3 regions of the Brevibacillus nitrificans genome follow, and region 1 is predicted to be linked to each of the others. Evidence: predicted binding sites of a transcription regulator. Region 1 holds the regulator's gene; each other region holds the start of a gene.
The links. Region 1 encodes LexA, which represses DNA repair genes until DNA is damaged. Its sites were predicted from a motif close to CGAACATATGTTCG; they were not measured.
Positions count from the first base shown of each region.

Region 2: a site for LexA is predicted at 4,828-4,841, ahead of EDM59_RS20480 (ImmA/IrrE family metallo-endopeptidase). Genes of this name have one in related genera too.
Region 3: a site for LexA is predicted at 7,421-7,434, ahead of dinB (DNA polymerase IV). Genes of this name have one in related genera too.

Region 1 covers NZ_RHHU01000003.1:333,751-343,876, reverse strand. The annotation lists gene EDM59_RS03585 (HelD family protein) at 1-533, opposite strand, end outside; gene crcB (fluoride efflux transporter CrcB) at 570-935, opposite strand; gene EDM59_RS03575 (DUF896 domain-containing protein) at 1,021-1,218, opposite strand; gene yneA (cell division suppressor protein YneA) at 1,300-1,650, opposite strand; gene lexA (transcriptional repressor LexA) at 1,809-2,432, shown strand; gene EDM59_RS03560 (DUF456 domain-containing protein) at 2,480-2,965, opposite strand; gene EDM59_RS03555 (DUF4269 domain-containing protein) at 3,108-3,707, shown strand; gene ileS (isoleucine--tRNA ligase) at 3,747-6,824, opposite strand; T-box leader at 6,896-7,151, opposite strand; gene EDM59_RS03545 (hypothetical protein) at 7,226-7,768, opposite strand; gene glnA (type I glutamate--ammonia ligase) at 7,938-9,272, opposite strand; gene EDM59_RS03535 (MerR family transcriptional regulator) at 9,308-9,718, opposite strand; gene EDM59_RS03530 (methionine gamma-lyase family protein) at 9,920-10,126, opposite strand, start outside.
Region 2 covers NZ_RHHU01000012.1:120,148-130,273, reverse strand. The annotation lists gene EDM59_RS20505 (GTPase) at 1-1,396, opposite strand, end outside; gene EDM59_RS20510 (helix-turn-helix transcriptional regulator) at 1-3, opposite strand, end outside; gene acsA (acetate--CoA ligase) at 1,666-3,363, opposite strand; gene EDM59_RS20495 (hypothetical protein) at 3,683-3,898, opposite strand; gene EDM59_RS20490 (helix-turn-helix transcriptional regulator) at 3,980-4,195, opposite strand; gene EDM59_RS20485 (helix-turn-helix domain-containing protein) at 4,381-4,800, shown strand; gene EDM59_RS20480 (ImmA/IrrE family metallo-endopeptidase) at 4,932-5,615, shown strand; gene EDM59_RS20475 (NUDIX hydrolase) at 5,833-6,066, opposite strand; gene EDM59_RS20465 (M20/M25/M40 family metallo-hydrolase) at 6,623-7,417, opposite strand; gene EDM59_RS20460 (hypothetical protein) at 7,432-8,121, opposite strand; gene EDM59_RS20455 (winged helix-turn-helix domain-containing protein) at 8,258-9,247, opposite strand; gene EDM59_RS20450 (hypothetical protein) at 9,289-9,648, opposite strand; gene EDM59_RS20445 (DUF262 domain-containing protein) at 9,681-10,126, opposite strand, start outside.
Region 3 covers NZ_RHHU01000003.1:65,045-75,170, reverse strand. The annotation lists gene EDM59_RS02285 (MDR family MFS transporter) at 1-924, shown strand, start outside; gene lgt (prolipoprotein diacylglyceryl transferase) at 954-1,745, shown strand; gene EDM59_RS02275 (GNAT family N-acetyltransferase) at 1,785-2,282, opposite strand; partial or broken gene EDM59_RS02270 (SDR family NAD(P)-dependent oxidoreductase) at 2,443-2,586, opposite strand; gene EDM59_RS02265 (TetR/AcrR family transcriptional regulator) at 2,700-3,221, opposite strand; gene EDM59_RS02260 (hypothetical protein) at 3,448-3,798, opposite strand; gene EDM59_RS02255 (manganese catalase family protein) at 3,795-4,385, opposite strand; gene EDM59_RS02250 (spore coat protein CotJB) at 4,404-4,655, opposite strand; gene EDM59_RS02245 (hypothetical protein) at 4,853-5,137, opposite strand; gene EDM59_RS02240 (YolD-like family protein) at 5,387-5,737, opposite strand; gene EDM59_RS02235 (YhjD family protein) at 5,734-6,126, opposite strand; gene dinB (DNA polymerase IV) at 6,123-7,364, opposite strand; gene EDM59_RS02225 (VOC family protein) at 7,568-7,927, shown strand; gene EDM59_RS02220 (hypothetical protein) at 8,100-9,656, opposite strand; gene recG (ATP-dependent DNA helicase RecG) at 9,840-10,126, opposite strand, start outside.

The DNA of each region.
Region 1 (10,126 bases):
GCCGCCAAAAACTCATCGATGAATCCCTCTTGCAGGAAGTCATCCGGGTCTCCCATTTCCCGATGAATGGTTTCTTTGACCGCCCCATCGTAGATACCGGTAATTTTGCCGTCTTCCATCGCAAAATTGCGTTTCAAAGTGACTTCTCCACGCACAATCTCTCGACCCATCCGGTAAAAGGCTTCCTTGCTCTCACCGGAATAATAAAGACTCGCAATCGGTGCCCTCCAGTCCACGACGACAGAATCAAAGGTGTCACCGCGGACGATCCCCCGTTTGCCGATATAGACCTGGTCCAGCTCGTATACTTCATCCTTCATGAAATCAACACGCCCGAAATAAGGCTTATCACGTCCATGGTCTTCCAGGTAGCGCAATTCTTTGGCTTTCTTTGAATTGACGACCTGTTTGACATAATCATCCGTAGCTTCGCGAATGTCCTCGCGTAATTGTGTGATTTCACTGTCAATTATCGCGATGGTATCATCCAACTTCTTTTGTTCCTGTTCATATTCCCGGTGCTGGGTACTCATACCCATCCCCCCTCTCATTCGACTCATCCAATAGCGTTACGTCCACTGTCGAGCTAGCCAAATCCCTGCTAAACAGGATAATAATCCGACTCCAACACTTAGCAATACATAAAGGATTCCACGAATCACTTGTCCCTCTCCCCAGAAAGTAACCACTTCCAGAGAAAAAGTAGAAAAGGTCGTAAATCCGCCCATCACACCTGTTGTGAACAACAAATAGAGCTCCGGAGAAAGGCCTCCTTTTTCTTTCCCCCAAACAGAGAGGATTCCGATCAGGCAAGATCCGAGTATGTTCGCAAGCCATGTCCCCAGTGGCCATCCTGGTAGATTCGCCAATAGCGATAGTCCATAACGCATAACTGAACCAACAGCTCCTCCAATCGCTACTGCCAGCCACGTCATTTTTCCGCTCTCCTTTACCTCAATTCGGAATAAAAAGACACCCCAGCTTCAAGCGAGGATGTCTGTGCTATCAATACATGTTATCTTACTGTTTTCGTCCATTTTCTTCAAGGTCTTCCACATAACGGATCGAGTCCAAATTCGCACGCAGCGACATTTTTACGGCATCGATGTATTTTTGACGAAGAGCTTTTTGTTCGAGTTTTTCCTCATCGGTTAGCCCAACTTCCTTGGACTTTTTCACCAATTCGTTGATGCGTTTGATTTCTGCGTCAGATACCACTACTGGTTCCTCCCCACCTGTAAGTAATGCCGCTCCATTATACCATAACGAGGACACTACGCAAGCAGATCAGGCAAGCTTTCACAATCCTTGCTCGGATGAAACGGGGATCTTCAAGGTCTGTCCAGGATAAATGATGACACTCTCCAGCTCATTTACCTCTTGGATCGCAAGAATCAGCTCATTTACTTCCATCTGCGCCTCTTCCTGATAACGAATCGCAAGCTTCCACAGGCTGTCTCCCTCACGGACGGTTACTTCCTTTACAGGGAGGACTGCATTCGCATCAGAAGCAAACACTAGTTCGGTCAGCAAGTAAAAAAAGAGAGAGAAGCTCACTACAAACATAATAGCCTGTCCGCGGGTAATACCCACCCTTGCTCGGCGCGTTTCCTTTTTCGCAAATCGATTATGTACAGTCATAACAGACATCATTATTCCCTCCTACAAACGTACGTTCTGTTTTCTTGTTATCATCATACATGGGAACATACGTTCATGTCAATAAAAAATCGAACTTATGTTTGTCGAACGCAAGATCCCATGGTATAATATAGGAAAATATGTTCGAGAAAATAGAGGTGTCTTCTATGTCAAAACTATCCAATCGACAGCAAGCCATCATCGATTTCATCCGCAAAGAAGTGCGCGATAAAGGATATCCCCCTTCCGTGCGTGAAATCGGTGAAGCCGTTGGTCTTGCCTCCAGCTCTACGGTCCACGGACACTTAGCTCGCCTAGAAAAGAAAGGCCTCATCCGCCGCGACCCTACCAAGCCTCGCGCGATTGAGCTTCTGTCTGAGGAAGATCGCTTTCAAGATGATTTTGAAGATTCCGTTGTTCGTGTCCCTGTTATCGGGAAAGTAACAGCCGGGCAGCCCATTACGGCAATTGAAGACGTAGAAGAGTACTTCCCACTGCCAGAGAATATCGTTACATCGGACAAGGTGTACATGCTGCGCGTTTCCGGAAACAGTATGATCGATGCAGGGATCCTCGACGGCGATTACGTCATCGTTCGTCAACAGCATGTCGCCAACAACGGAGATATCGTTGTCGCCATGACAGAAGAAGATGAGGCTACTGTCAAACGCTTCTTCAAAGAAAAGAATCACTTCCGCCTCCAGCCGGAGAACGCGACGATGGAGCCAATCATTTTGGATGCTGTCTCTATTTTGGGAAAAGTCATCGGCGTCTATCGCTTGATTCATTAATACGCAAGAAAAGAAAAAAGACAGCCGAGGCTGTCTTTTTTCTTTTGTTATCTCGCGATGAAAAACCAGATGATCATCGCCACTTGCAAAACGACTTTCACGACTGCACTTCCCAAAAAACCAATCAACGAACCAAAGCCCGCTTTAACCGCTCTCTCCAGTGTTTGGTTTTGAATAAACAGCTCCACGAGAACGACGAAAACGAATGGCAAGATGATCATTCCGAACGGAGGGAACAGGAAGATCCCCGCTAGAATCCCCACGACAGCAGCTACGGATGACCACTTGGAGCCCCCGTATTTTTTCACGAAGTACATGTTGGTTAAAAGATCCGCTCCGTATAAAAGCACGCTGAGGGCAACCATCCCCCACCAGAAGGATGAAGGCAGTCCTGCTCCTGGATCTGCAATGAAAAAGTGATAGAGCAGAAAGCCTACCCACAGCAGAATCGTATCAGGCAAAACCGGCAGAAAGATCCCCGCAATGCTTAGTACAAACAAGGCTACTACGACAATCCATAACAGTATATCCACAGCTCCCACTCCTCTCTGTAAGGTATACGTGTGATTTTCATTTCCGTTGCACTCTGTTTCGCTCCCTACTACAATGAAAGAACTGCCCTTCCCTACGATCGTTACCCAAAATGTGCAGATGGATACAAAATGGAGGCAATTCATGAAAAATTGGCGTGACCTTTCTTATTTACAAACAGGCACATCCAAACAACGCGCTGCTTGGGATGCGCTCACTTCAACACGTGTCATGGAGAACCTGAAAGCCTACGATCCCGTTCTTGCCGGCACCATTCCCTTGGACATCGACATTGCGGAGAGCGACCTCGATATTATTTGTACGAGCGACGATCTCGAGCAGTTTGATGCCAGTGTCCGTGCATTCTATGGGGAATGGGATGGATATCACGAGACTCGCCTCCTGGTAAACAAAGTCCCTACCAGCGTTATCCGTTTTTCTGCAGAAGGCTTTCTCTTTGAGATCTTTGCGCAATCTGTTCCTGTTGAACAGCAAAATGCGTATCGCCACATGGTTATTGAAGCGAGACTCCTGGAAATGGGCGGTCCAAACGCTTATCAAGAGATTCGCAAGCTCAAGCAGCAAGGCATCAAGACAGAGCCTGCCTTTGCCCTTTACTTCGCGATCGCGGGTGCTGATCCTTATCAAGCCCTCTTCGAATTAGAGACTTACTCTCAAGAAGAACTGTTCCGCATGCTGGGCAGCAGGAAAGCGACAAGCCAATCTCATCCGCTAGAAGCGTGAGCTCGGCTTGTCGCTTTTGATTCGATATAGCTTCCTCGACTACTCGATACGCAGACGTACGCTCGAATCCCCTAACGAGAATGCTACCATATCCTGCTCATTCCCATAGCGTAATTCAGCAAGCAATACACTTTTCCAAAGCACCTGCTTGAATCGCTCGATCGCTTCTCTCACTTGCTCATCTGCATCCAGTGTAAGGGACACCCTTTTTTCGATCGGTAAGTCGAGCTTCTTGCGATAATCCTGGATCACACGAATCACTTCCCGGACGAGCCCCTCTTGTTTTAGCTCCTCCGTAAGCTTCGTATTGAAAGCGACTTGCAGCTGATAGCCCGAAGCCGATGCAAATCCTTGCTTCCCTTGCTTTTCGACCATCAATTCATCCACAGGAATTCGAACCTGTTCCCCCTCTACAGTCAGGTTCACGCCTCCTTCTTCCATTACCTGCGCAGCCTCTGTATCTGTCAGTCCTTTCAATAATTCCTGGATCGGCGCTACGAGCTTTCCGTATTTTTTCCCTGCCTGTTTTAGATTCAGCTTGAAGTGATAGGAAACAAAGCCTGCCTCGCTTGTTACCAATCTTACCTCTTTCACATTGACTTCCTCTTTGATGATGGGAGCAAAGCGATCGAGCGGAAACACCCGTTCCGTGGTCAGCAAAAGCTCTGCCAATGGCTGGCGCGTCTTGATCCCCGTTTCATTTCGGATGTTTCGCGCAAGCTCGACAACCTGCCGTGCCATTTCCATCTCCTGCTCCAGGTTCGGATCGATGGCAGACGTGTTCGCCTTTGGATAGTCGGACAAATGGACGCTCTGCTCTCCTGCCAGGTTGCCATAGATATCATCTGCAATCAGGGGCGTGTACGGAGCAATCATCTGAGCTAGGGTCACAAGAACTTGATGCAGGGTTTGGTAGGCAGATCGTTTGTCTTCCGTCATCTCGGTGCCCCAGAAACGATCACGGGAACGTCTGATGTACCAGTTGCTCAGGTCATCCACAAACGCTTCTATCTCTTTTGCCGGGTTCATAAAATCGTACGTCTCAAGACCTTTCTCCACCTGCAGCAAGGTAGAATTCAATCGGGATAGCACCCAGTGGTCCAATTCGTTGGTGACTGCCTGCGGATCAGGCGCGGGAGTATATTGATCCAGCAAGGCGTACATGGCATAAAAGGCGTGGATGTTCTGGATCGTATCGATGACCTTTGACTTCGCCTCCGCTACGATGCGTTTGGAAAACCGCTTGCTGCTCCAAGGCGCGCTGTCTGACAAGAGTGCCCAGCGAAACGCATCCGCACCGAACTCATCGATTACTTCCCACGGATCGATCCCATTCCCTTTGCTTTTGGACATCTTCTGACCGTTTTCATCCAGTACATGACCGGTTGAAATGACGGCTTTGTACGGTGCCTTGCCATTGTAGAGGGTGGATACCGCCAGCAGACTGAAAAACCATCCCCTCGTCTGGTCAATCCCTTCCGAAATCATGTCAGCCGGATACTGCTCCTGAAAATCCTTTTCATTGCCAAACGGATGATGATGCTGAGCAAATGGCATCGACCCACTGTCGAACCACACATCAATGACCTCTGGCGTTCTTTCCATCGCACCACCGCAGGAACAGCGCAGCTTTACCTCATCCACAAAAGGCTTATGCAGCTCTATGCTCTCATCGACCGGTTCGATGGCCCTCTGGCGCAGTTCGTCTATACTTCCGGGTGCATACTCACATCCGCAATCCTGACAGAGCCAGATGTTGAGTGGGGTTCCCCAATAGCGGTTGCGACTGATGTTCCAGTCTACCAGTTCCTCGAGAAATTTACCGAATCGACCGTCCCGTAAATGCCCCGGATACCACTCTATTTTTCGATTGTTTTCGATCAGCTGTTCTTTGATCGCCGTCGTCTTAATGAACCAGCTCTCCATCGCGTAATAAAGCAGCGGAGATTTGCAGCGCCAGCAAAACGGGTAACTGTGCTCATAGCGCTCCTTTGAAAATAACAAGCCACGATGAGCCAAGTCTTTCACGATGTCTACGTCACACTCTTTGACAAAGCGTCCTGCAAAATCAGTGACTTGATCGGTATAACGGCCTGCCAGGTTAACTACATTGACAAAATCCAGGTCATGCTGGCGTGTGATCCGGTAATCGTCTTCCCCATGAGCTGGGGCCGTATGGACAATACCCGTACCGCTTTTATCGCTGACGTAGTCTGCAGCCACTACGATATGGCCTTTATCCACATGGATATAGGCAAACGGCGGTTCGTACGGAGTCCCCATGAATTCTGCACCTTTATGCGTAGACAAGATGACGAAATCATCCTTTAGAACAGACTCCACCAGATTTTTGGCTACCACGTACACTTCGTCATTTTTCTGTACACGTACATAGTCGAGATCTTTGTTGATCGCCAACGCCACATTTGCGGGGAGTGTCCAAGGTGTCGTCGTCCACGCAAGAAAGATGTCGCTATTCTTTTTACTGCGGAACTTCACTGTCGCACTCAGATCTTTCACGTCTTCATAGCCTTGTGCTACTTCATGCGAGCTTAGCGTCGTCTGACAATCCGGGCAATAGGGGCTCACGCGATGTCCTTTATACAGCAAATCCTTTTTGTGGATCTCGGACAGGATATGCCAAACACTCTCGATATAGGAATTGGTCAGCGTAATGTAGGGGTCATCCATATCCGTCCAGTACGCAATCCCCTCTGTCAGTTCACGCCATTGCCTTTCGTATTCAAATACACTGCTCTTGCATTTTTCTACAAACTTCTCTACTCCGTAGTTTTCGATCTCCTGTTTACCCGAAATCCCCAGCTGCTTTTCCACCCCAAGCTCTACGGGGAGTCCATGTGTATCCCAGCCCGCTTTACGGACAACCCGATACCCTGCCATCGTTTTATATCGACCGATGAAATCTTTGATCACCCGACCAAGGACATGACCGATGTGTGGCTGTCCATTGGCGGTTGGCGGACCTTCGTAGAATACAAAACTGGGTTTCCTTTCCCGATTTTCGATTGATTTTTGGAAGGTATTGTCCTGCCTCCATTGGTTCAAGACCCTGAGCTCACGAACCCTCGCTTTTTCTTTCACATCCACGCTTTTCATCTGACTGCCATCCTTTCCCAAATGAAATGTGATGGAGAATGGACCCGAAAAAAACAAAAAAATCCCGCCCCCTAAGGGACGAGATTTACTCTCGCGTTACCACCCTTGTTCCAAAAAGATCATGGCAGCCATGACTTTTCAGCACTCTACTACGTACCATCATACGCGTCCCTTTTAACGGCGGGATCCCGGGTCAGCTTACTTGCACACTTCAGCCTTCCTTCTCGGAGAGGATTTTCGGCTACATCTTGAACGTTGGCTTTCAGCACATGGCCAACTCTCTGGGGAACAAGGAAATAGCTTACTCTTTCTCGTCAATGAATTTCGTTCGTTCAATTGGTTACATCATTTTTACAATACTTTTTATACGTTGTCAAATTTCTTTTTGGATGTCTCGTCTCCTATTCTTGCAGCAGGTCGTTCGAGGTATTGCCAGCCTCATCCGTTACCATCAAGTGGGTGGAAGGATCAGCAATCAGCATCTCGACATAAGAGCGGAATGTCTCATCATCGAGGTCATATGGCGTACTGAAAATGACGGAGATGGTGATTCCCTGATTGTCCAGCCATAATTCGTAAAATGATCCATCTGGCCGTTCGAATTTGTAGATATCATATCTGCCATTCGGCTCCGTGTCCTTGGTCACCGTTGACGTCACGTGATCGTTACCGTCTTCTGTCCACTTGTACGTGCCGATTCCAACCTCCAAATCTGTGATGTCAAAATCATTGTACACTCCGTCGCTCAAACTGACGTACTGCAGTCGGAATCCTTTTATGTCCTCGTTAAAGCTCGCCGTAATCTGAACGGCATTTCCACCTGGTCGAATGCTCACCTCCACGTCATCTGTTAAAGAAGGAGCTTCTTCATCTTCGCTATTCTCGCCTAACCTAGTACGGTTTTCGGACGAGCCTACACCATGCGGGCGACTTTCATCGCACATGGCGTTCCACCAACGAATAAGACAAGCTCTTACAATGGGCATTTTCATACTAAGCCAATCGCAAATGGCTGTCTGCTATCGAAAGTTAACCTATATGTAACGAGGGAGTTAATTCGCCAAACAAAAAGAAAAACCCCTCGCACCTAGTGGCACAAGGGGTTTTGGCTAATTAATATGTGCTCATGTACTGCTCGCGCTCCCAAGCGTGGACGCGTGTGCGGAACATATCCCACTCGATTTCTTTTGCTTCGATGAAGTGCAGCAGCGCATGCTCACCCAGCGCTTCGCAAATCACTGGATCAGATTTCAGGCACTCGATCGCTTCTTTCAAAGTAGCAGGCAGGTTAGAAATACCGTTTTCTTCGCGCTCTTGCTCGTTCATCACGTAGATATTGCGGTCAATCGCTGGTGGTACCTCTACCTTGTTCTTGATTCCATCCAAACCAGCTTTCAGCATAACAGCCAGAGCGAGGTATGGGTTGGTTGCTGGGTCTGGGCTGCGTACTTCGATACGAGTACCCATTCCACGGGATGCTGGAATACGAATCAACGGAGAACGGTTTTTCGCAGACCATGCTACATAGCAAGGAGCTTCGTAGCCTGGAACCAGACGCTTATAGGAGTTTACCAGCGGGTTTGTGATCGCAGTAAATCCGCGAGCGTGGTTCAAAATACCAGCCAAATAGTGTTTCGCGGTTTGGCTCAGGCCCATTTCATCAGTCTCATCGTAGAAAGCGTTTTGATTTCCACGGAAGAGCGATTGGTTGGCGTGCATACCGGAACCAGCTACCCCGTACAGAGGTTTTGGCATGAAGGTCGCGTGCAGACCATGCTTTTGCGCAATGGTTTTTACAACGAGCTTGAAGGTCAGGATTTGGTCTGCTGCTTGCAGAGCATTTGCGTATTTGAAGTCGATCTCATGTTGACCTGGAGCTACTTCATGGTGAGAAGCTTCTACTTCATAGCCCATTTTCTCCAAAGTCAGTACGATATCGCGGCGGCAGTTTTCACCGGAATCGAGTGGAGCAAAGTCGAAGTATCCACCTTGGTCATTCAGATCGAGAGTTGGTTCGCCTTTTTCATCCAGTTTGAACAGGAAAAACTCAGGTTCTGGGCCGACGTTAAACGCACTGAAGCCCATTTCTTCCGCTTCTTTCAGAGCGCGCTTCAGGATGTAGCGCGGGTCTCCCTCAAATGGAGTACCATCAGGATTGAAGATATCACAGATCAGGCGAGCGATTTTACCGTGCTCGTTTCCCCAAGGGAATACGACCCAAGTATCCAGATCTGGTACCAGGTACATATCGGATTCCTCGATACGAACAAAACCTTCGATGGAAGATCCGTCGAACATCATTTTGTTGTCGAGTGCCTTAGGCAGCTGGGACAGAGGGATTTCTACGTTTTTGATTACCCCCATCAGGTCGGTAAACTGCAGGCGGATGTACCTTACATCTTCTTCTTGAGCCAAACGCATAATGTCTTCTCTTGTGTACTTGCTCACATTTCTCTCCTCCTGTCTCTAGGTAAAGCTCTATATCAGTGGAAGAAGCGGGAAAGCTCCCCACGTATCAATGCATCCTCGCCGTGACGAGAAGCATTGCGATACATGATTTGCTGTTTCAAAAGCTGGTGCAAGTCTTTTTCCGTCATTTCCTTGCGCTTCGCCTCCGAGGTCACCGTAATTTCGGATGGTTTCTCAATAGGCACTTGCATCTGCAATACTTGCTTGATTCCAGCAATGTTCAAACCTTTTTCAATCAGTGCTTTCACTTCCAGCAATCGATCCACATCATTGAAAGAGAAAAGGCGCTGTTTCCCTTCGGTGCGGGCTGGCTGAATGAGCTCGTTTTGTTCATAATAGCGAATTTGCCTCGCAGTAAGATCCGTCAATTTCATGACGATCCCAATGGGAAAGAGGGCCATATTTCGACGAATGTCATCACTCATGACTTGTCCCTCCTCACTTGTTATTCCTTACCCCTATTCTATGCAAGTTCATAAATCCTGTCAACAGATGTTAGGGAAGGTTACACAACAAGTTATGGCAAATTTGAAAACGATTTCTCCAGCCAATCGATCGCACGGAAAACCGCCAGATACAAAAATCGCGATACACCACTCAATTAGCTTGGCGTATCGCGATCTGGCTTATTCTACAGTTGGCAGTTCGAGCAAATCCTTTTCTAACAATCCGTTCAGTGCTGTCAGAATCCCCACCTTGACGTGAGAGTATGTCAGCCCGCCCTGGACAAAGCCCAGGTACGGAGGGCGAATCGGACCATCTGCCGAGAACTCAATGCTCGCTCCCTGAATAAAGGTTCCAGCTGCCATGATCACAGGGTCAGCATATCCCGG
Region 2 (10,126 bases), on a different contig from region 1:
CATTGAGCTGTCCTTTCTCTTCCAGCAGTCGTTCCAATTCCTCGTTCAACCGGGTGAGCTGCGCGATTTCCTCGTCAAGCTTGACGCTTGCTTCATGTATACGTTTTGCTTCTTTCTTCTCTAGCTGTTCAAACGTCTTGAGCTTTTCGCAAATCGCATAGCACTCGCTTTCACAGATGCTCTGCAGCTGACTCGCATAATTTTGGTAGGCCTTTTCAAAAATATTTTTTCCGAATTCGTTCCGGAAGCTGTTATATGACCCGAAATTGCCTAAAAACGTAGATTGCAGGGAGCTCATTGCTGCCAAATCCAGCTCATCAACCTCTACAGACAAGGGAGCTTGTATTTTAGGAAAACGCTGCATGGAATCGTTGCTTTTGCACGCTTCGGCAACCAGCATGTTGATTTCGGTAAAAAGGCGAGTCAATTCCTGGCAACGGTCATAGAAAAAATTGCCGTGATTCGCTTCATACCACGGGGAGCTTTCCTCATAGTCCTGATAGCAAGTCATTTTTGCCTGCTCCTGCTGTTTAAGAAATTGCTCCTTCTTCTCCGAAATTTTGCGTACGCACGCTTCGAGAGAGCTCACCTTTTGAGCTGCAGATTCCTTTTGCTCGGCCAGCTCCGCTTGTTTTCTCCTGAGCTCGCTGCCTCGTTGTGCTTCGATCGCATCCTGAATGTTGCGGACGATGAACTGCTTTCTCGACCGCAGCAGTCTGCTTCTGGTCTCCACCAACGAAACGAGCTCCTCTAAAATACGTGTACGGACTTCTGGTACCCCGCTGTCACGGATAAAGCTCTCTATTCCTTTATGCCTCCCGGTGAAATAAAGGTGGGCATCTGTCAAATAGATCTGTGGATCTATGACGCCAAATTCCTTCCTAAGCTGCTGAACAATGATCTGGCCTATGTATGCTGCTTCCTCTTTTTCTTTGGAGGAAGCATTCGTGCAGACGAACAAAACTCGGCTCCAAAACGTGGATTCCTCAGGAAACGCAGCGAGTGCATCGCGAAGTCCCGCCACTTCTGTTTTGCTCAGCTCACCGTCGTTTACGTTATGGAAGAAAAGAAGCAGATCTGCCTGCTTATAAGCATCGAGCGCGATTCTCGTATCGTCAGCATCTGCTCCCAATCCAGGTGTATCGATCAATGTATGGTGCTCCGCGGCAAAAGCCTGGTTCTGTACGGTTTTACGCACGGCGCCAACTGCGAATTCGTGCTCCCGATCAATCAAGGCATTGAAAAAGGTACTTTTTCCCGCTTTCACCAAGCCCGCGTTCACAATCGTCACAGGTGCCAATTTCTGCTTTTGCAAAAGCTCGAGCTGTTTCCAAAGTGCCAACGCTTCCTGACAATCCAAACAGTCCAAAGCCTGACCAAGCTGGGCTTGATTCATCTTGCATCCCCCAATTGTGTTGATATATGATCTCTTGTCGGTAGAATAGCATTCGGAGATGGACAGATCCTGTCCATGTCAGATTTACTAGGACATTTCTACCAATAATCGTATCACAGGTTATTTGTCTATACATGTTGAATCGTGTCGAATTATTAATTAAGTTGAATTTTTATATGTATTTGTGTAAAAAAAAGAGGCTATTCAGCAGCCATGTTCATGGCGTCTGGATAGCCTCTCCTTCCCGGCTTTCAAGCTGCACAATCCTCTTACTCCTCCATCGTAGACAAATCGCCTGTCGGCAGTCCGAGCTCCCAAGCCTTCAGCACGCGGCGCATGATTTTGCCTGAGTTGGTTTTGGGCAGCGTCTGTCTCACTTCGATCAGGCGCGGCGCTGCATGAGCGGCGAGGCGCGTCTTCACGAACTGCTTGATCTCTTCTTTCAACGCATCGCTTTCCTCATAGCCTGCCCGTAAAGAGATAAACGCTTTGATCACCTCTCCGCGCAGCGGATCGGGAACGCCGATGACCCCCGCTTCCGCAACGGCCGGATGCTCGACCAGCTTGCTTTCTACCTCAAACGGCCCCACCCGCTCCCCGGAAGTATTAATGACGTCGTCCACGCGCGCCTCGAACCAGAAGTAGCCGTCTGCATCCTTGTAGGCGGAATCTCCTGTCACGAACCAGCCATTCAGGAAGTACTTCTCATATTTTTGCGGCTGGTTCCAAATCGCGCGAACCATGGCGGGCCACTTCGGCTTGATGGCCAGATTGCCGAGTCGATTGGGCGGCAGCTCGTTCCCTTCATCATCTACGATCGCCAGCGTAATGCCAGGCAACGGCTTTCCCATCGAGCCTGGACGCAGCGGGTTGCAGCGGAAGTTGGCGCAAATGGAGGAGCCGGTTTCGGTCATCCACCAGTTGTCGTGGATACGCACCTGCAGCGTCTCCATCCCCCAGCGGATTACCTCCGGGTTCAGCGGTTCTCCAGCGGACAACACATGACGCAGCTTGGAAAGGTTGTACGTTTGTAAAGGCTGCCGCTCGCCCTTGGCCATCAGCAAGCGAAATGCCGTTGGGGCGCTGAACCAGACTGTAACCCCGTACTTTTCCAGTGTCGCGTACCATTCGTTCGCATCAAAACGACCTCCACGGACTACGACGGTGACTCCATTCAACCACGGAGAAAGCACGCCGCCGGATGTTCCCGTTATCCACCCCGGATCAGCCGTGCACCAGTAAATGTCCCCTTCTTGCAAGTCATACACCCACTGACCTGCCAGCTTTTGATGGATCATCGCGTCATGCACGTGGAGAACGCCTTTTGGTTTTCCCGTAGAGCCCGATGTGTAGTTCAGAATCATCCCGTCTTCGCGGTCCACCCATTCGATGGTGTAGGCATCGCTTGTCGTCATCAGCTCTCGGTAGAGGATTTGATTCGCCTCGTTTTTTTCCACCGCATCCGCGAGAATCACATGCTGCAATTGCGGCAGCTCCCGCGAGCGAATACGCGAGACCAGAGCAGCCGTTGTGACAACGACTGTGGCACCGCTGTCTTCCAGACGGTCCTTCACCGCTTCTTCCATGAACGCTTCAAATAACGGACCCGCGATGGCCCCCATGCGCAAAATACCGATCAGGGCGATATAGAGCTCTGGACTTCGCGGCATAAAAAGAAAGACACGGTCTCCTTTTTGCACACCCAGCGAGCGCAAACCGTTTGCAAAACGCGAGCTCAGCTGCATCATTTCCGTAAAAGTGTAGCTCTCTTCCCTGCTACCATCCGTGTAATGCAGCGCGACTCGATCGCCCCTGCCTTCAACGACGTGACGGTCGATCGCTTCATACACAATGTTCACATTGCCCGTTTTCGACCAGGTAAATTGCCGCTCGACATTCTGCCAATCCATCGTTTGCAGCGCTTCCTCATAGTTTTTGAGATTCGCTCTTTCATCCAGCATCATCATTGGTTCCGTTGCCACTTTTTCCACCCCTAGATACACGTATATGAGAGTTTTTATCTGTTGTATAACAATGTGTTCATCATACAACAACAACCTGTTTTATAACAGATTATTTTCTCATCATTCAAAATCCTCTTGCGGGGGATGGAAGCAGATAGATCGGAGACATGTTAACAAATAGACATGATCCCGATCAGGCATAGTCGAACCAATGCCATCTGCGAAGGTGCATACAGTTTCCTTACGCCCATCGTTCTATTCTTGTAATGAACCTACTTACTAGTAGGCGGTCAATTGTTTGTGCTAAAAGAATTTCAAAAAATCACCTATAAAACAGGCCCTTTGACAAAGGAATGATCCGTTCTCTTTCGTGTCTTTCTGCTTCCACTTTTTTTCGGAATTCGGCCAATCTCTCTGCGTACAGCTGATTTTGCCTCTCTCCTTCCTGCACAAAAAAGGTCATCAGCCGCGCGTCATACGGAAAGGTCTGCTCCAAGGCTTCCAGCACCCGGCGATTCCAGTCTACGGATTTTGACATCTGTTCTTTCACTCCCAACTACCGCTATGTATTTTGTGGTACGCAAGCAAAACCGGCTTCTCCCTTGTCTGCGGCAGCTGCTCATGTTGGGTGCTCCTTTGAGGAACCATCCTCCCTAAAAAAATGAAGCCAGTCAAATTCGAGGGCCTCGGCGATTTTTTTGGCTACCTTGACAGTCGGCGTCTTTACCTGGTTCTCGATATGGGTGTAATAGCTTCTCGATATCCCGCACAGTTCCGCGGCTTGCTCCTGCGTCAACCCTTTCTGCTCGCGCCGGGACTTCAGCCATTCGCGCATGGGCATCACCTCCTCAAGAACTAGAACTATGTTCGCTGCTCTTCTAGTCTTATTATATGTTCCTTTGGGTAACATGTTAATACCATTTTAACACTAATAGGAACGATAGTTTGTTGTTTCTGGGAGTAACATTATAATTGAAGTATTCCTTAACCGATCGGTGGGTTTTTATGAAAGAGTTTGATATGAAAGAGTTTGCCAAACGACTGAAACAGGAACGCGAGAAAAAGAAGCACGAGGATCCCAAATGGACACAAGGGTACGTCGCCGGCATGCTGGGAGTCGCCCGCCCTACGTATACCTCCTACGAGAATGGAACCAAGCAGCCTCCCATGGAAACTGTCCACAAAATCGCTGACCTCTTTGCCATCTCTACCGATTACTTGCACGGGATAACCAGTGACCCCACCCCTTCTGCCCAAAAAGACGACTTGCTGGATTTGGCTGTCAGTATAAGCCGTGCCTTCCATGACTTCGATGCCTTGTCCGAGGATGAAAAGCGCTTTTTGGTTAACGAGCTGCCGGGAACCGTCAAATGGAAGCTGGAAGAATTCAGAAGGCACAAAGCGCGGATCTTGGAGCAGGAGAAGAAAAACAATACCTGACGGATATCGCGAGTGCAGGAGCAAAAAAGAACATACGTTCCCAACAAAACCTATGCTATACTTTCTCTAACAATAATGACGAGAGAGTGCGCGATGCGAGCGTCTCTTCTCCTGAGCGGGTGAAATCGGGTATGCTCCATCTCTACGAAAGAACCTATCTGGAAGAATGGGTCGAGGGCCTCTACAAACAGATCGGCATCACTAGCCCGTCAGACCTCACCATTGAAAACGTCTCCGCCCGCCTCCGTATCGGCGTGACTTTCGCACCGGGAGTGGCCGACGAAGTCATCTTTGATGCGGACTACGCGCATATCTTCATCAATTCGCTGCACTGCCCCAAGCGCCAGTGGGAAGTGTTCTGCCATGAGCTGTGCCATCCGCTACGCCACCTGGGCAACCAGCTCCTGCTCCCGGATGAATTTCGGAAATGGCAGGAGCGGGATGCCCAGGCCTTTCAGTTTTACGCCGCCGTCCCGTTTTTCCTGCTGCAAGAGCTGGAGCTGCCTGATCACGAAAAAGAGCTTATCGACCTGTTGTCCGTAGAGTTTGGAGTCACACATGGATTCGCTAAGCGCCGCTGGGAGCAAGTTCTCCGCCGAATCGCCCGTGGCCGCCTGCACCGTGAACTCGTCCAGACCCTTTCCGTGCGAAAGAAAAAAGCTGCCCCTCGCCTATTGCGGGAACAGCTTGTCTCTTATATGGTCGCAAAGGAGGAGGTACGGCCCAAAGCAGCTTTCTTTTCCCGCTACGACAGCCTGATATACAGCGAAAGCGTGAAGAGAGGGGCCAGACAGTTGGAATATCTAGCTTTGTAGGCCAGCTATGATCCCCTCCTGGTAGACAGAAAAAAGTAAGCAACGTACCCTGTCTATCATAGGGGGATTATCCTATTGGAAAAATGTCATACCAAGGGATTTCGTGCACAATTCCGCTTGATACTATCTCCCAATCTCCGAGGACTTTTTAGGCACGTATGATCAGTCAGCAACCAATTTTTAAAACAATTTAATTTACTGTTTTTACGCCAGATACTTATACTTCCTTTTGTAGCATCTCCACAAACTTTATATCGGCAGGAGCAAACAGAAATTCTTGCAGCTGGCCACGCTCGACCCATCGGTACTCATCGTGGTCGACCAGCAATATTTCACCACAAATAAACTTTGCCATGTGAGCGAATAAACGAATGTGAGTAGACCCATAGAAATGGTCGTTAACTCCAAACGACTCATATGGAGCGATGGAGATGTTCATCTCTTCCCGCAATTCTTTCTACCACCATTTCATCGTCTGGAAAAGTGATAAGTTCACTTGATAGGAAAGTTGTGTCGCAATTCTTCCTTCAAGCTGACCAACATCGTCGTATCCCGTAAAACTCCAGGGTCTATCAACCATCCTTTTTCGGTTCTAGAAATCTTCTCTTTCGCTAGGTTCATCCATCGGCTTATATAAACCATCGCATTGATCGGAGCCCCCAGAGTAAAATTAAAAAGGAAGATAGATTCCATCGATTCACCCCCTTAATTTGTTAGAGACCATACGTTTAGACAAGGCGCTGCTGCTTCTCTCAACAGAAACCATCTCTTGGAGTAACGCAGAATAGTCACTCCTCCCCTCCTTTTCGAGAGCGTTTTTCTTCCTGTATGTCTCTTGTCTCTTTCATCAACCTCATTGTTTGAAAGTTAATGTAAGCAGTAAAGCATGAGAGTCCCATGACAGCGATTAAGCATACAAAGACAAACGTGTTCATCCAGTCCATTTGTTTTCTCCTCCTACGATCGTTTTTCATCCACATGCTGTTTTTTATCTGTACAGCTCTACTTTACCTTCCAAACTGACACAACCTGTCAGGAAACAAACGTTCTACTTGTTGCTCCAACATGCCTAAGGCAGTCAAAATCAGATTGGTAGTTTCCCTCACCCAGCGCAGATCCTCTCTCTCCTGCTCCGTGTGCTCATCGAGATACCCCGCCGACAGATTGACGCTGTTGATTCCATAGGAAGCGAACGTACACGCATCGCTGATCCCCCCTGGCACCATCCTCCAGTCAGGCATGCCTGCTGCGGCACCTGCGTGCTCGAAAAAAGCTCCCACAGCTGGATCACAAAAGGGCTGGATCTGGCCGCGGGATGTCACGATATCCCGGTTCCCTCGGCGGTCAACCACAATAGCCAGGTCGACATCGTTCAGCCACTCCCTGTCCATCGCCTTCGAGCCGTATCTTCCTACCTCTTCTTCGCGTGTAAAAGCAACTTTCAACCGTCCTGAGAATTCAGTCGATCTAACATTCCGGACAACGGCCATCACGATGGCCATTCCTGCTCGGTCATCTGCCCCAAGGACTCCCGCAGATGAGGTGAAAACATCGCCTTCTCTAATCACCTCTCGTCCGGGAACGATCCAATCCACCGTATCCATATGGGCGCACAGTAAAACAGTCGGTCCTGCTCCCGAACCGCAAACGGTCTCGCCCAAAAGGTTGCCGTAAACGTCCAGATGCACATGCTCCAGAACTTTTTCCATTCTCGGCTGGATGTAGCGGATCACTTCCTCTTCTTCTCCGCTCGGTCCGATGATCTGCAGCAATTCGCACAATTCGCTCTCAATTTTTTTCATTTCGGATCACTCCTCTATCGGGATTGGTTTGACATCGCTTTTTTCATGGCGCGGACCACATCACCAAGGAGGTCTTGATGATCGTGCAGGGCTTCCGCCACATCCAGCAGCCATGCTTGCTCGTATGCCCGTTCTCTCCCAGGTACACTTCCCTGCTCTCTTCTCTCCCTTTGGCGCTCTCTCATCTCCTGTTGAGACGGCTTCATCAGGATGTGCCCGGCTGCGCTCTGGTACAGAAATGTAAATTGCCATTTGCCGCTGGACAAGAGCCCAAGGCAGGCATCTAGCATGACCGGATACGGCGAGTCTCCTTTACGGAAATACAAGGATGCATGCCGTCTCCCGTGACCGTCGCAGCTCATGGCTGTAGGGAGTCCAATGGCAGTGCACCAGCGCACAATACCCGCGATGTGCGGATCAAGCGAATGCAACAGGATGGCATCCACCTCGCCCGGGAAGTCTTCGCGGCTTCGTCTGTTCGCGTGAAAAGCTTGCAAAAAGGCTTCCTCATCTACTTCCGGTACACGCGGCACGAAACGCATCATTTGCCAGCCATCGGCAGCTCCGAGGTCTTTCAGCATTCTTTCCAGCAGCTGCAGATTTTGATGATTTTCATACTGAAATAGCAAGGAGTCTCCTTCCTTTTCAAAATGAAATCCCGTCCGTACCAATGCACGCTCCCACGTTACTTGCCTTGTCATCATTGATCATCCTCTCTCGTCTGTTCTTTACATGAGTGATTGTACGATTTACGCTGTTACATCGTGTAACGGGGAGGGCTTGACAGCGTTTTTGGGCAAAAGAAAAACCACGGGTTGTCTGCCCGTGGCTGTCGTGTCTTCAGTTATCCAATATGTCGGTCAGGAACAAATCGTCGTTGCGGTAAAAAATCTGAAAATCTGCCGGCCAGTGGAATGAATAGCCGGTCGGGGTGGTATGGATGAGATCGTCCATCCTGCAAGAATAACGAATGGTTTCGCGAAGCCGCGAAATGGTTCTTCTCACAATCGATTCGCTTTTGGAGTCCGGGAACACCGCTTCGCGAATCATTTGACTCGTGACCGGCTTGCCCTGCTCCATCAAGTACCGCAGCAATCTGGCCAGCTGTTCGGTCAGCTCGATTCGCTCGTCAGACGGGAGCACAAGCAAAAACTTCTCTCCCAGAAGGTCCAAACGGATATCGGATGGCCCCCGTTCAGCCTGCTTCTCGATCACCTCGTCCTTGTTCAAATGCAGGACTTGGTTTCGCGACACCATGATATAGGGCTTAACTTCCTCGTAGGAAAACAGCTCTCGCTCGGTTTGGAGCAGAAAGGAATCGATCGCATCCGCTGTTGCTGGATCTCTTGTCTCATTCCCGACCTGCTTTGCTTTTTCGAAAAGGGCAAGACTGATTTTTTGGTACCCTTTGGCCTGATAGCCGTACGCTTTCGCCCTTTGCTCCTCACTTAGCTGGTGGGCCCGATTTGCTGGCTTTGCCGTTAAGGCGCTGCTGAAATAAGTAATGGAGCGTCTCCAGTCTTGTTCGTACAAAGCCAAAAAACCGAGGCGGTAATATGCCAAAGCATGATCCGGGATCTGCCTCACCAGCTGGCGGAACAACCTTGTTGCTTCCCGGAAGTTGTGCTGCCTCATTTTGAGATCGCCGCCTGCTTTTAGCAGAAGATTAGCCAGCTGCACTCGGTAGCGTTCGTTCTGGTCGTCAAGGCGAAGCAGGTTCTTGTAAAGCTGAATACCGTCCATCCACCAACGGACGAGATCGCTGGCATCCTCCTGGCGTTCCCAGAGCAGTTCTTTTTCTAGCAGGTGTTCTAGGGTTGGTAGGGGCATGAGTTGTCATCTCCTCTTTCATGACAGAATGGAAAAGAGAGCTACAAGGAGAAATAGTAGTTGCGTATTTTGTTTGCCATGAGTTTGCTGCGCTCCTGCAAGAAATCTTCAAAGTGATCCGCATTCATTGTAAAGATGCCAGATGGAATGCAGCTCGCTTCCAGATTGTCCAGCACTTCCTTTGTGTCCTGAATCTCCCCGTACTTGGTTGTTTTCTGTTGACATTGTGGTGAATGTCGATCTTTGCCTGTTCTAACTCCCTGGTCACTTAAGAGCAAGTACAGAATGTACCCAAAGTTCAGCACATTCTGGGAGCGAATCAAGCTGTCATGGATCATCCCCGTCGATTTGACGATCATCAGATAACGCTTGAAGTTGGTTTCATTCACAAAAGCCAGCACGCCGGCCTCTAGTTTTTGGAAAGAGCCCTCCGCTATTTCTTCCTTGTACTCCCTCGTTTCAAACTCCCGACCGGACAACAAGCTGACAAATTCGCCAGCTTCCCCCGCAAAAACTTGAAGGTAAACGCAACCCGCAGCAGATCGGAGTAAGTGGGGACATACAGGGAATCCGTGTGGTCATTCACCCACATGATCTTTTGAGAATAAGGGGTGCCGGAAAAGGAAGTGTCGTTCTCCTTGATCGCATGGTAATCCGCCGGGTTAATAGCCAAATGACAAAAATAATCGATCATTTTCCGAATGTGGACGCCATTGTACTCTTCATTGACGGCAATCTTGGACATGGCGAAGTCCGCCTGGCTAAGTACGACCCTTTGGGAATTAATTCGGATGAAAATCTCGGTAACCGTTTCGATGTCCAGGTCATGGGATAGCTCGATCATACCCAGGCTGCTGAAGCGAATATGGATTAAATGGT
Region 3 (10,126 bases), 270 kb from region 1:
TGGATCTTTTACATCAATATCCCTTTTGGTCTTCTATCGATTTGGCTGATCTCGAAAAACCTGCATGAGAAGCTGGAAAAACGCGCACGCAAGATCGACTACGGCGGCGCCATTACGTTCACGATCGGTACGACGGCCTTGCTCTATGCTCTGTTGACTGGCGGCAACGAATACGATTGGAATTCGCCCACGATGTACCTTCTTTTGATCGTGACGGTTGTGTTTCTGGTTTCGTTTTTTGCCATTCAGAGGCGACACCCCGAGCCGATGATTCCGATCAAGCTGTTTCATATTCGGGAAGTGTCCCTTCCCAATCTCATTTCGTTTCTCGCCAGTGCGATCCTCATCGGTGTCACGGCCTACTTGCCTTTGTGGATCCAAGGGGTTCTGAAAGAAGGCGCCATCTTTTCCGGGATGATCCTGATGCCTATGTCGATTGGCTGGCCGATTGGCGCTACGGTTGGCAGCCGTTTGCTCGTACGATACGGTGCCAAGCCTATTTCGCTTCTCGGCATCTTCCTAATTGTCATCGGGACCTTCTGCTTGACGCTGATTACGATGGCGACTCCTCCTTGGATGATTCTCGGAATGGTCTTCATCCTCGGACTTGGTTTTGGTTTCTCCATCACCATTTTCACCATTGTTGTCCAATCTGCTGTCGACTGGAGCCTGCGCGGAGTGGCTACCTCGTCCAACTCGTTTTTGCGGACATTGGGGCAAACCTTGGGCGTAGCCGTGCTGGGAACGTTTTTAAACCACCAGATTGGAAGCCATGCTGACAGCAACGCCCAAGTTCCTCCCGAGATTCTCGCGGCGGGTATCCACCTGAACTTTATCATCGTTGCCGTCTTGGCAGTCGTCTGCCTCGCTATTACTTTCTGGCTTCCCAAAAAGAGGCCGCAGCCAGAACCTGCCGAGTCGTAGTTACTTGCTAGAGAAAGAGGGAATTTGAATTGCATCAATACCTTGCACACATCGGGTCGTTCCCCATTCGATCCTACAGCCTGATTTTTGTCCTGGCGATTGCCTTGGGTGTAGGCGTGACCCTTACTTTGGCAAAGCTTCAAAAGAAAGAGGAGCTTGGCAATCATCTCATGAACCTGCTCGTCCCCATGATGGTTGGCGCGATTATTGGCTCGCGGTTTTGGGCTGTCTTTTTCTTCGACTGGGAATTCTACTCGAAGCATCCGGAAGAAATTATCGCCATCTGGCATGGCGGCCTATCGATCCAAGGCGGCATCGTCGGTGCAATCCTGGTCGGCATCTGGTATGTTCGCAAGCATAAGCTGTCCTTTTGGGAGCTGGCGGATTTATGTGCGCCAGGGCTGATCCTGGGCCAAAGCATCGGCCGCGATGCCAACCTGATGAACGGTGATGCCTTTGGAGACCCCACTGGCGGCAATTTTGGCATTCTCTATCCAGAAGGGACAAATGCTCGGGCAACCTTTGGCGATCAGCCCTTATGGCCCGCGGAAGTATGGGAAGGCCAGATGGACATCATCATTTTTGCCCTGCTGCTGATCCTCATGCGCAAGCAGCTCAAGCGCGGCTATCTCTTTCTCGCCTACAACATTTTGTACAACCTCGGGCGCTTCCTGCTAGAGCTCTTGCGCGGGGACTCGCCTCGCTACCTGTTTCATTGGACAGCCGCCCAGTGGACGTCTGTTTCTGTGATTCTTCTTTCCTTGGCGGCTGGAGTCTACTTGCATTTCCGTTCGCCACAACTGAAAGATAGTGCTTCGTAACCAGATGAAAAAAAGCCGGCTAGCCTCGTATGAATCAGGCTACCGGCTTTTGATTTTCTCCTCTTCCTTTACACGCAGATGGAAGATAAGCTCTTCCCCATGCGTCCCCGCGTACCTGTAGCCTTTGTCTTCAAAGCCAGCTTTTTGGTACAAGCTGATCGCAGGTGTGTTGGTGTGGTGGACGGTTAAAAGGATTTCCGTTTTTCCAGGGTACTCCTGCTTCGCAATCTCCGGTAGAGCCCGCAATGCTTCGTAAGCATACCCTCTTTTTTGATGGCGAGCATCGATCGAGAATGACTTGAATAGTAGGGAGCTCCACTCGTCGGTGTAGATATTCGCGGACCTACTTCCATTCAGCACAAAGCATCCGACCAAATGATCACTTGCATAGATCACATAAGGCTTTTGACTTGGATCGGCGCGGAAGGCTTGGATGACCTCGATCGGAGTGGAGGTATAGATCGCCTGTTCTGGTGGCAGTTGATAGCGGCAAAGGAAAGGATAATCGTCTGTCTCGCGAAACCCTCTGATAATCATTGGCGGTCCTCCTGGTTCTCTCGAATGGTTCTTACTCAGAGCCATGGTTTTTCCAAAAAACCTTACCATACTTTTATTCCGATCACTCCGTTATTGATCAATTACTAGCCAAACTATATACGGGTCGCTTTCTCCTGCAATGCTCGAATCGTTGTTGTGCTGGATTTCCCAGATTCTTTGCAAGCAGCTCCAGCTTTTGCCCGGAACGTCCAAATGCAATCGTCTCGATGCCTTGCCGAATGAGCTCCTCCGTGATGGCTGCTCCCGTCCCCCCTGTTGCCCCTACTACCATTGCCCGTTTCATGGTCATCATCTCCATTTTTCTTTTTGTAATTGATTAATCACTAACTAAATCCGAGCACAATCTATAGTTAGTGATTAGTCAATAACTTTTTTTGCATGGCTTGGTTCGCCACCTTACACCTCCATGATTTCCGGCATATTCAATGCCAGCCCGATATTGCATAGCATTCCTCTCGCCAAAAAGAGCGTCGTCCGCTCTTTGGCATCGGTCATCCCCGCTTTTTCAAATGCTTCCAGAACAATACGTCGTACCTCGCGAAATCCGTTGCGCATCGCTTCCTGGATGGCCTCCTCCTGAATGGTTTGTGCCTGCATTTGAAGCAGCGTCTCATTTTTATGCTGCTCTAAAATTTTCTCGTAGGCCCGGATCAAATCGGATTCCAGCTGCTCGGATGAGGAGACGGCCACGACCTGGCGGAAGGCTTCCGTGATTCTCGTCCACGATACTTCCAGTGCGCTCAGCAGCAGAGCCTCCTTGGTTTTAAAGAAACGAAAAACATACGGCTGGGAAATGCTGGCGCGCTCCGCGACGTGAGCGGTTGTTGCTCGGTAATACCCGTTTTCTGCAAACACTTCGATCGCCGCCGAAATGATCTCCGTCCTGCGGTTGACTGAGGTCGCCTCATTTTTGGCCATGACCCTCACTCCTTTTCTGCGTGTGTATTGAGTGATTCATCAATTCCATTTGAGTGTAACGTATCTTCCTTCGTATTGTAAATGTGAAACAGACAAAGCCCGTCACAATAATAGGCTGAAAGACAACGCAAGTGCTGACAATCCTCTTTTCAATGCTCGAACCCTCCTCTCCCTAAAAAAGAAGCAACGCGCTTGGACGCATTGCTTCTCTCTACTCTGTGTTTGTTCACTCTGCGTCCCCCTTAGGAGAGCTTTCCTCGGCCGCACTCGTTTCGAGATCTTCTGTTTCCCTGTCTTCCTTTTCGCTGCTTTCTTGCTCGTTCTTCTCTGATGCATGAAGCCACATGAATAGCGTTCCCGTCTGCAGCGCTTCGGATGGCCTGAACTGATTGATATAGGGATCGGGCGGGAAAGGGTGGATAGGGGCAATCGGGTGCAGATTTGCTGTGCTCTGGTTGGTTGGGCGCAGCCCTCGTACTTTTGAGTCCTTTTGAAGCTGTCGCGGATGAAAAGGCATGGGATAGACCCACGGATAGCCGTACCGTGGGTCATAGTAGGTATGCGGCCATCGGTTCACAAGTCGTCATCCTCTTTCTGTGCTTTGCTCGCACGATTTTCTTCCTCTAGCATAAACAGCGCCTCGCGAAATCGTTGGGAATGCACAATTTCTCTTCCGCGCAAATATTTCAACACCTGACTCACGTCTGGATCGTCGGTGAGATTGATCAGCCACTGATAGGTCGCCCGTGCCTTCTCCTCGGCTGCGATATTATCCGCTAGGTCCGCGATCGGGTCTCCTTTGGTCTGGATGTAAGCAGCTGTCCATGGCACACCATTCGCATCCGCATAGAAAAGGGCCTTGTCGTGATCGGCGTAGTGGGCGCCCAAGCCTGCTTCTCTCATCTGCATCGGAGTCGCGTCCTTCACCAGCTTGTAAACAAGGGTAGCGATCACTTCCATATGCCCGAGCTCTTCCGTTCCAATATCGGTCAACAACGCCTTGATGCGCTTATTCGGCATCGTATAGCGCTGGTTCAAATAACGCAATGCGGAAGACAGCTCTCCGTCAGGCCCGCCGTACTGTGTCAAGAGGAATTTGGCCATCTGCAGATCCGGCTTGCTTACTCGTACTGGAATTTCCAATGTCTTTTCATAGATCCACATACCACTGGTCACCTTTCCTCAATACTCAATTTCCCAAGGCCACGGAGTCTTGTGCCACGTCCAGCGATCCGGCGTCGAGGAATGACCGTACTGCATCACCGGCCCTCGCTCCTTTTCATACGCTTGCTTCAGCTGCACAAGCTGCACGGTTAGTTCTTTGTACTGCTTGACGGCACGCTGATCATCCGGGTTCATATCCAAATACAGCTGCAGCTCCACAAGCGCAAACTGGATTTCCTGCAATCTTCTCAGCGTACTGCCGTATTCCATAGCAGGCTCTCCTCCTGTCGCTCTTTCCCTCTTGTTACCACCGTATGCACGTAGGCAGATGACGGTCCCTCCCCGTGCACGGGTGACTGTGACTTCCTATTAGATCCGCCAAGCCTTTTGGCGACACCTTAACAAAAAAACCTTTCCGTTCGGGATCGTTCCCGACAGGAAAGGCTGCTCTGCTTCTCTTTTTTTCGTTATTGCTGGGTCGCTGCTTTTTCTCTGCTCTTGGTAACAATGTGGTGACCAAGCGGCAACCCCCGTTGTTCCAGCTCAGCGGCGGTCACAATATGGAGCGTCTCACTTTTACAAGGCATTGGCATCAAACCGCCTAATGGACTCATCACTCTTCCGATCGTATCTGTCTCGATGAGCACGTACAGGCCTTTTTCCTCCAGCTGTTGAATAAATTCACCCCAACGCTTGGAAGTAATCTGATCCGCATGCTTGGTGAACATGACACCCATTTCCTGTGCTAACATTTCCAGTCCCCTTTGTTCGATCCCTCAGATATCTGCTTTACAAGATATCCTTACAATACAGGGAAACCTCCTGTTCTGGCAAAATCCAAAGTGGCCAAAAAATCGCGAAAAACGGTTGTTTTCGACCGCTTTTCGTTTCAGGAATCGCGCCTCGCCACTGCGCACGCCATTAGATCATTCAGACTCGTTTTTTTGCCGCTTGCGTTTTTGCAAATGGCCTAAGTTTGTCAATTTCTTGAATGATTCTGCTCAAAAACTGGCAGCCAGCTCTACCTGGAGCAGCCGGGCAAACGGAATCCAGTGAATGTCGCTTTCTGCCCGCAGCTTGATGCGCCGTTTTTCCTGATCAATGTGTGCGACGTGAGCCGACAAGCGGCGAGGCTGCTGCCCGTCATAGTAGGTCACCGTAAGCGGACTTCCCATCTGAAAAGCCTGCCATACCAGCTCGCTCAGCTCCCCCAGCTGTTCCTGATCCAGCTGCGGCGGCACGTAGCGGCGCTCCTCTTCTTTGATTCGCGCATACCACCCCCGATGCTCAGGCAGCACGAACCGGCTGGATGCAAACAGATTCTCTTTTTTGGATACACGCGTCTCCCTCATGGCGTCTTCTCTCCTCGTTGATAGTGGGCAATCCATTGGCCGACGAGCTCCTGACATTCCGCCCGCAGGATTTCGATCGAATAGATCGCCTCCCGCAAATATCCGCGCTGCCGGTAGTGCACCACGTAGACATGCCCCTGTCTTTGGTAGCTGACCACCACACAGCCTTGCTGCCGCAGCAGACGGCGCAGCTGATGATGCTGCCGCTCGGCCCAGCGGGAAATCTCTGGAAACAGCCAGTCATACACAGCCTGGTAGGACAGCTTCAGCGGCACGACCCGGACCTTCCCCAAATCTACCATGACAACACGAAACAGGATGCCAAACAGAATGTACAAGCGCATCATCTCCTGCTCACCCTCTGGTACTCCCGCCTGCTGCTCGGTCACTTGTAGTGCCCCCCGATCTTGCGGGCACGCTCTTTGGCCTGGCCAGCCCCCAAGATAGACACCGCCCGCAGGATCGCATCCTGACCGTAGCGGGTGCGAATGTCATCCATCGCATGGGCGAGCGAACGGCGCTTGTGATTATCCGTAAACAGATTGAGCTGTAGAACGTTGTCTGGCACCAGCTTGCTCAGCGTCACACCGATGCTGCGCACGGGAGTCTTTTGCCAATGCCGGTCAAAGAGACAGCATGCCGCCTCATACAGCGTCATCACGTCGTTGGTCTGCTCCTCCAGCTTCATCTGCCTGCCAAACCCGTTCAGCGCATCGAGATCGGCGCCGCGGCAGCCGACAGACAGCACAGACCCCATCAGCTCTTTGCTCCGCGCCCGTCGGCACACCTCCTCGCACAGCTCCAGCAGCACGACCTTGATCTCCGCTCCCGTATGATAGTCCCGTGGCAGCGTCATATGATGGCCGATCCCTTTTTGCGTATCGTACGTATTCAGGGAGACAGGCGAGTCATCCAGACCTCTGGCGGTTCGCCACAGCACCTCGCCATTCACCCCGAAACGACGCATGAGCACGTTCGGAGCCATGTCCGCCAGCTGCCCGATCTGGTAAACCCCCATCCGATGAAAATGCCGCTTCATCCGCGAGCCTACGCCGAACAGCTTTTCAATCGGCAGCTTCCAAAGCGTGTCTGCCAGCTCCTCGCGCTTGAGCCAAAAAACACCCTTCTCCTGCTTCTTGGCGAAGTTGTCACAAGCCATTTTCGCCAGCACTTTATTCTCACTGATTCCCACACGGCAGTTAATCCCGGTCTCCATCCACACACGCTGCCGGATTTGCGCAGCCATCTGCAGCGCATCGCCAAACAAGTGCACGCTCCCGGTCACATCGAGAAATTGTTCGTCAATGGAATACGGCTCTACCTTATCTGTAAAGGACTCGAAAATCTGGGTAATCTGCATCGAGATGCGGATGTACATTTCCATCCGCGGGCGAACAACGACGAGGCTGCGGCACTTTTGCTGCGCCTGCCACAAAGCTTCTGCCGTGACGACGCCGTACGATTTGGCAATCGGGCATGCTGCCAGAACCACCCCGCTTCGCCGCTCCGGATCTCCCGCGACTACGATCGGCTGGTTTCGCAGCTGCGGATTGGCCGCCTTCTCGATGCTGGCATAAAAGCTCTGCATATCGACCAAAAAAACGATGCGTTTGTTCGCATTGGCCATATCGCCATCTCCTTAAATAAGAACAAATGTTCGTTACTCCCTCGTTCTTAGTATAGCAAACAAACGTTCGCTTTTATACCTCTTCGCCACAAGAAATTTTCTGGTAATTTTTTCTGGACACAGAGGGGAAAAGTGGCACCTGGGCGAATCCTGTTCCTGTATGCAAATAGCGCAGCGATTCTCTACGAAAGAAGGAGTTCTCCATGAAAGCTTCTCCCCTGCTTTCTGAAGTTGGCGCAGTATTTGTTCCGGTGCAGCACATAGAGGAAGCTCGCGACTGGTATTGCCGCATTCTCGGAATTGACGCCGATCAGGACATCTTGTTCGGGCATCTGTACTGCATCCCACTGCAAAAGGGCGTCACCCTGATTTTAGACAGCAAGATTTTCCCGAAAAAAACGCCTAGCAATGCTCCTCTGTTTCACTTCAACACTCAGGATATCGAAGCGGCTTACCAACATATGCAGGAGCTTGACGTAGAACTGGTAAGCGGCATCGAAAACGGGCACTGGTTTACCTTTCGCGACCCGGATCGCAACGTGCTGATGGTCTGCAAATGCTAAATGGCCCCATCCAGATCTTGCGCATTTGATCGCGGAAAAACAGAAACAGACCAACCTGCCGGATCCGTCATCCCCGCCGGGTTGGCCCAACCTCATGATTCGATTGCACGAAATACGCATCGCCATCGCAGAAAAAGCAAAGGCTGCGCAAATACCTCAAAGCAGCGGACCGCTAATTGGCCAGATCCCGCTCGCTATGCACGAGCAGCCACTTCCCGTCCTGACTTGCCCCTATCACACCAAACCCAATAGACAGCCCTTCCAAAATGACGCGCTCCTGCCGCAGGTCCGCATCAAAGATATGCAGCGATTGAGTTGCTGGGCCGCCCGCTTTCCCCTCCTGCCAATTTACATACGCCAAAAGATGCGTGCCGGGCACCCAGACCCCCGAACGATCCAATTCCCCTACTTTCTCCTTCCCTTGGTACAGTCCGCCATTAAAGTACATCTGGTATTTTCCGTCATCCGACTGATCGTAGCCCGCCCACGAGTCCTCGGCAACAGGAGGATTCCAAGGGATGACCTTCTCGGTTTTCCAGTCATAGCGCTGCCGGATTTCACGCAGGCTGTCTGCGCTCTTTCGTATGATAAAAGTCGCATACCTTCCATCGTCCATAAACGTGACTGGCAGCGTCATGCCGTCCGCCTCGCTCGTCGGAATCGTGCCTTTCACAGCACCGGGCAGACGCGTCTGCGCACCCGTTTCTAGGTTGACCAGCACGAGATCCAGATCCTGTTTTTGCTGCGCGGGGCCTGTCGCCAATAAAACATACTGACGATTATGGCTGAAGCTCGCTCCATGCACGAATCCATTTACTTTGATAGGAACCGCCCACTCGCTTTCTGGTACGGACACACCCTTTTGCGGCTGGGCGAAGAAAAATCCGCGCCGATCTGCCACAAAGGTCCCTTCCCCTCGATAGTTCACGGTCAGCTCAAAGGGGTAGCGGGTCAGTGATTTTTTGTCCAGGTCATAGATCGCATACAAAGGAATATGATGCGCGTCGCACTCGCAGTATTGCTTGTAGCGGTACATTAGTACATATCGCCGTTCGTTGTCTAAGATGGTCGAAACCATATAAGGAGCAGGAAAGCCAGAGACCTTTTTTAGCTGCTCCCCATCCAGCGAGACCTGCCAAATCTGACTTGGGACGACAGCTACCGCTCGAAAATCGAGATTGCCTGCAACCACTCTTCCTTTTTGCGTTTTGGCACCTGCTGCATTCAGCCAGTACTCAGGGCTGGCTTGATTCAAATCTGGCTGCCGGTCCAAAGTCACCAGCAAGCGCAGCTGCCGGTCATGAACCCAGTGAAACGCAAGTGACGGCTCCACATAGTGAATCTGGGAGGTGTCTTTGGCGTGCTGGCGAACAGCGGCTTCTACACTGGCGCGATCCATCGGTTCACGGAAAAAGAAGCTGTACGACTGCGGTGTATTCCCGACAACCGTACGGATAGGAGAATGAAGCTGCGGCTCCTCGTCCAGCTGTATACGCACATCCTCTTTCAGCTCATCGTAGTTGAAATCGATTTCCTCTGGGAGCCACTCGGCAGGAGCAGCAGGCTGGGAAGGAGGAGGTACGGCATTTGCTGGCGGCGGCTCATGTGGCACCGAGGGTGATTCGATTCCTCCGGGTCCCGTGCTCACAGGTCCAGGGCTGCATGCAGCAGCAGACAAAACAACGGCCAAAAACAACCATCCCCAAGGTATGAAGCGAAGCAAACGCATGAAAGAACCGCCCCTCTATGGATTCGTATCGTTTTCCTTAATATGGATATTGACGCTGCGAAGGCTGGAATCGTTTCAAACGATCAAAGTAAATTTTGTCCGTTCTCCCCCGCTGTTCGCATACCAAAAAGAGCCTCCCCTGTTCTCACAGAGAAGACTCTCCACCAATACTTGCTTTTGCCTTTAGTCGAACACGATTCCGTCCAGTACACCCTCGCGCTTTAAGTACTCCCGCAGCCAATGGTACTGGGCGTCATGCCAAAACGACCTCTCCGCTACCAGTCTGGCGGTTTCCTGTCTGGCGACCTCCAGTGCTTTGTAATCACTCAAGAGATCCGCCACTTTAAACTCAGGAACGCCGCTCTGCTTGGTCCCGAAAAAATCACCCGGCCCGCGCAGCTCCAAGTCTCGCTGCGACAGCTCAAACCCGTCTGTTGTCTCACACATGACGCGCATCCGCTCTTTTCCGA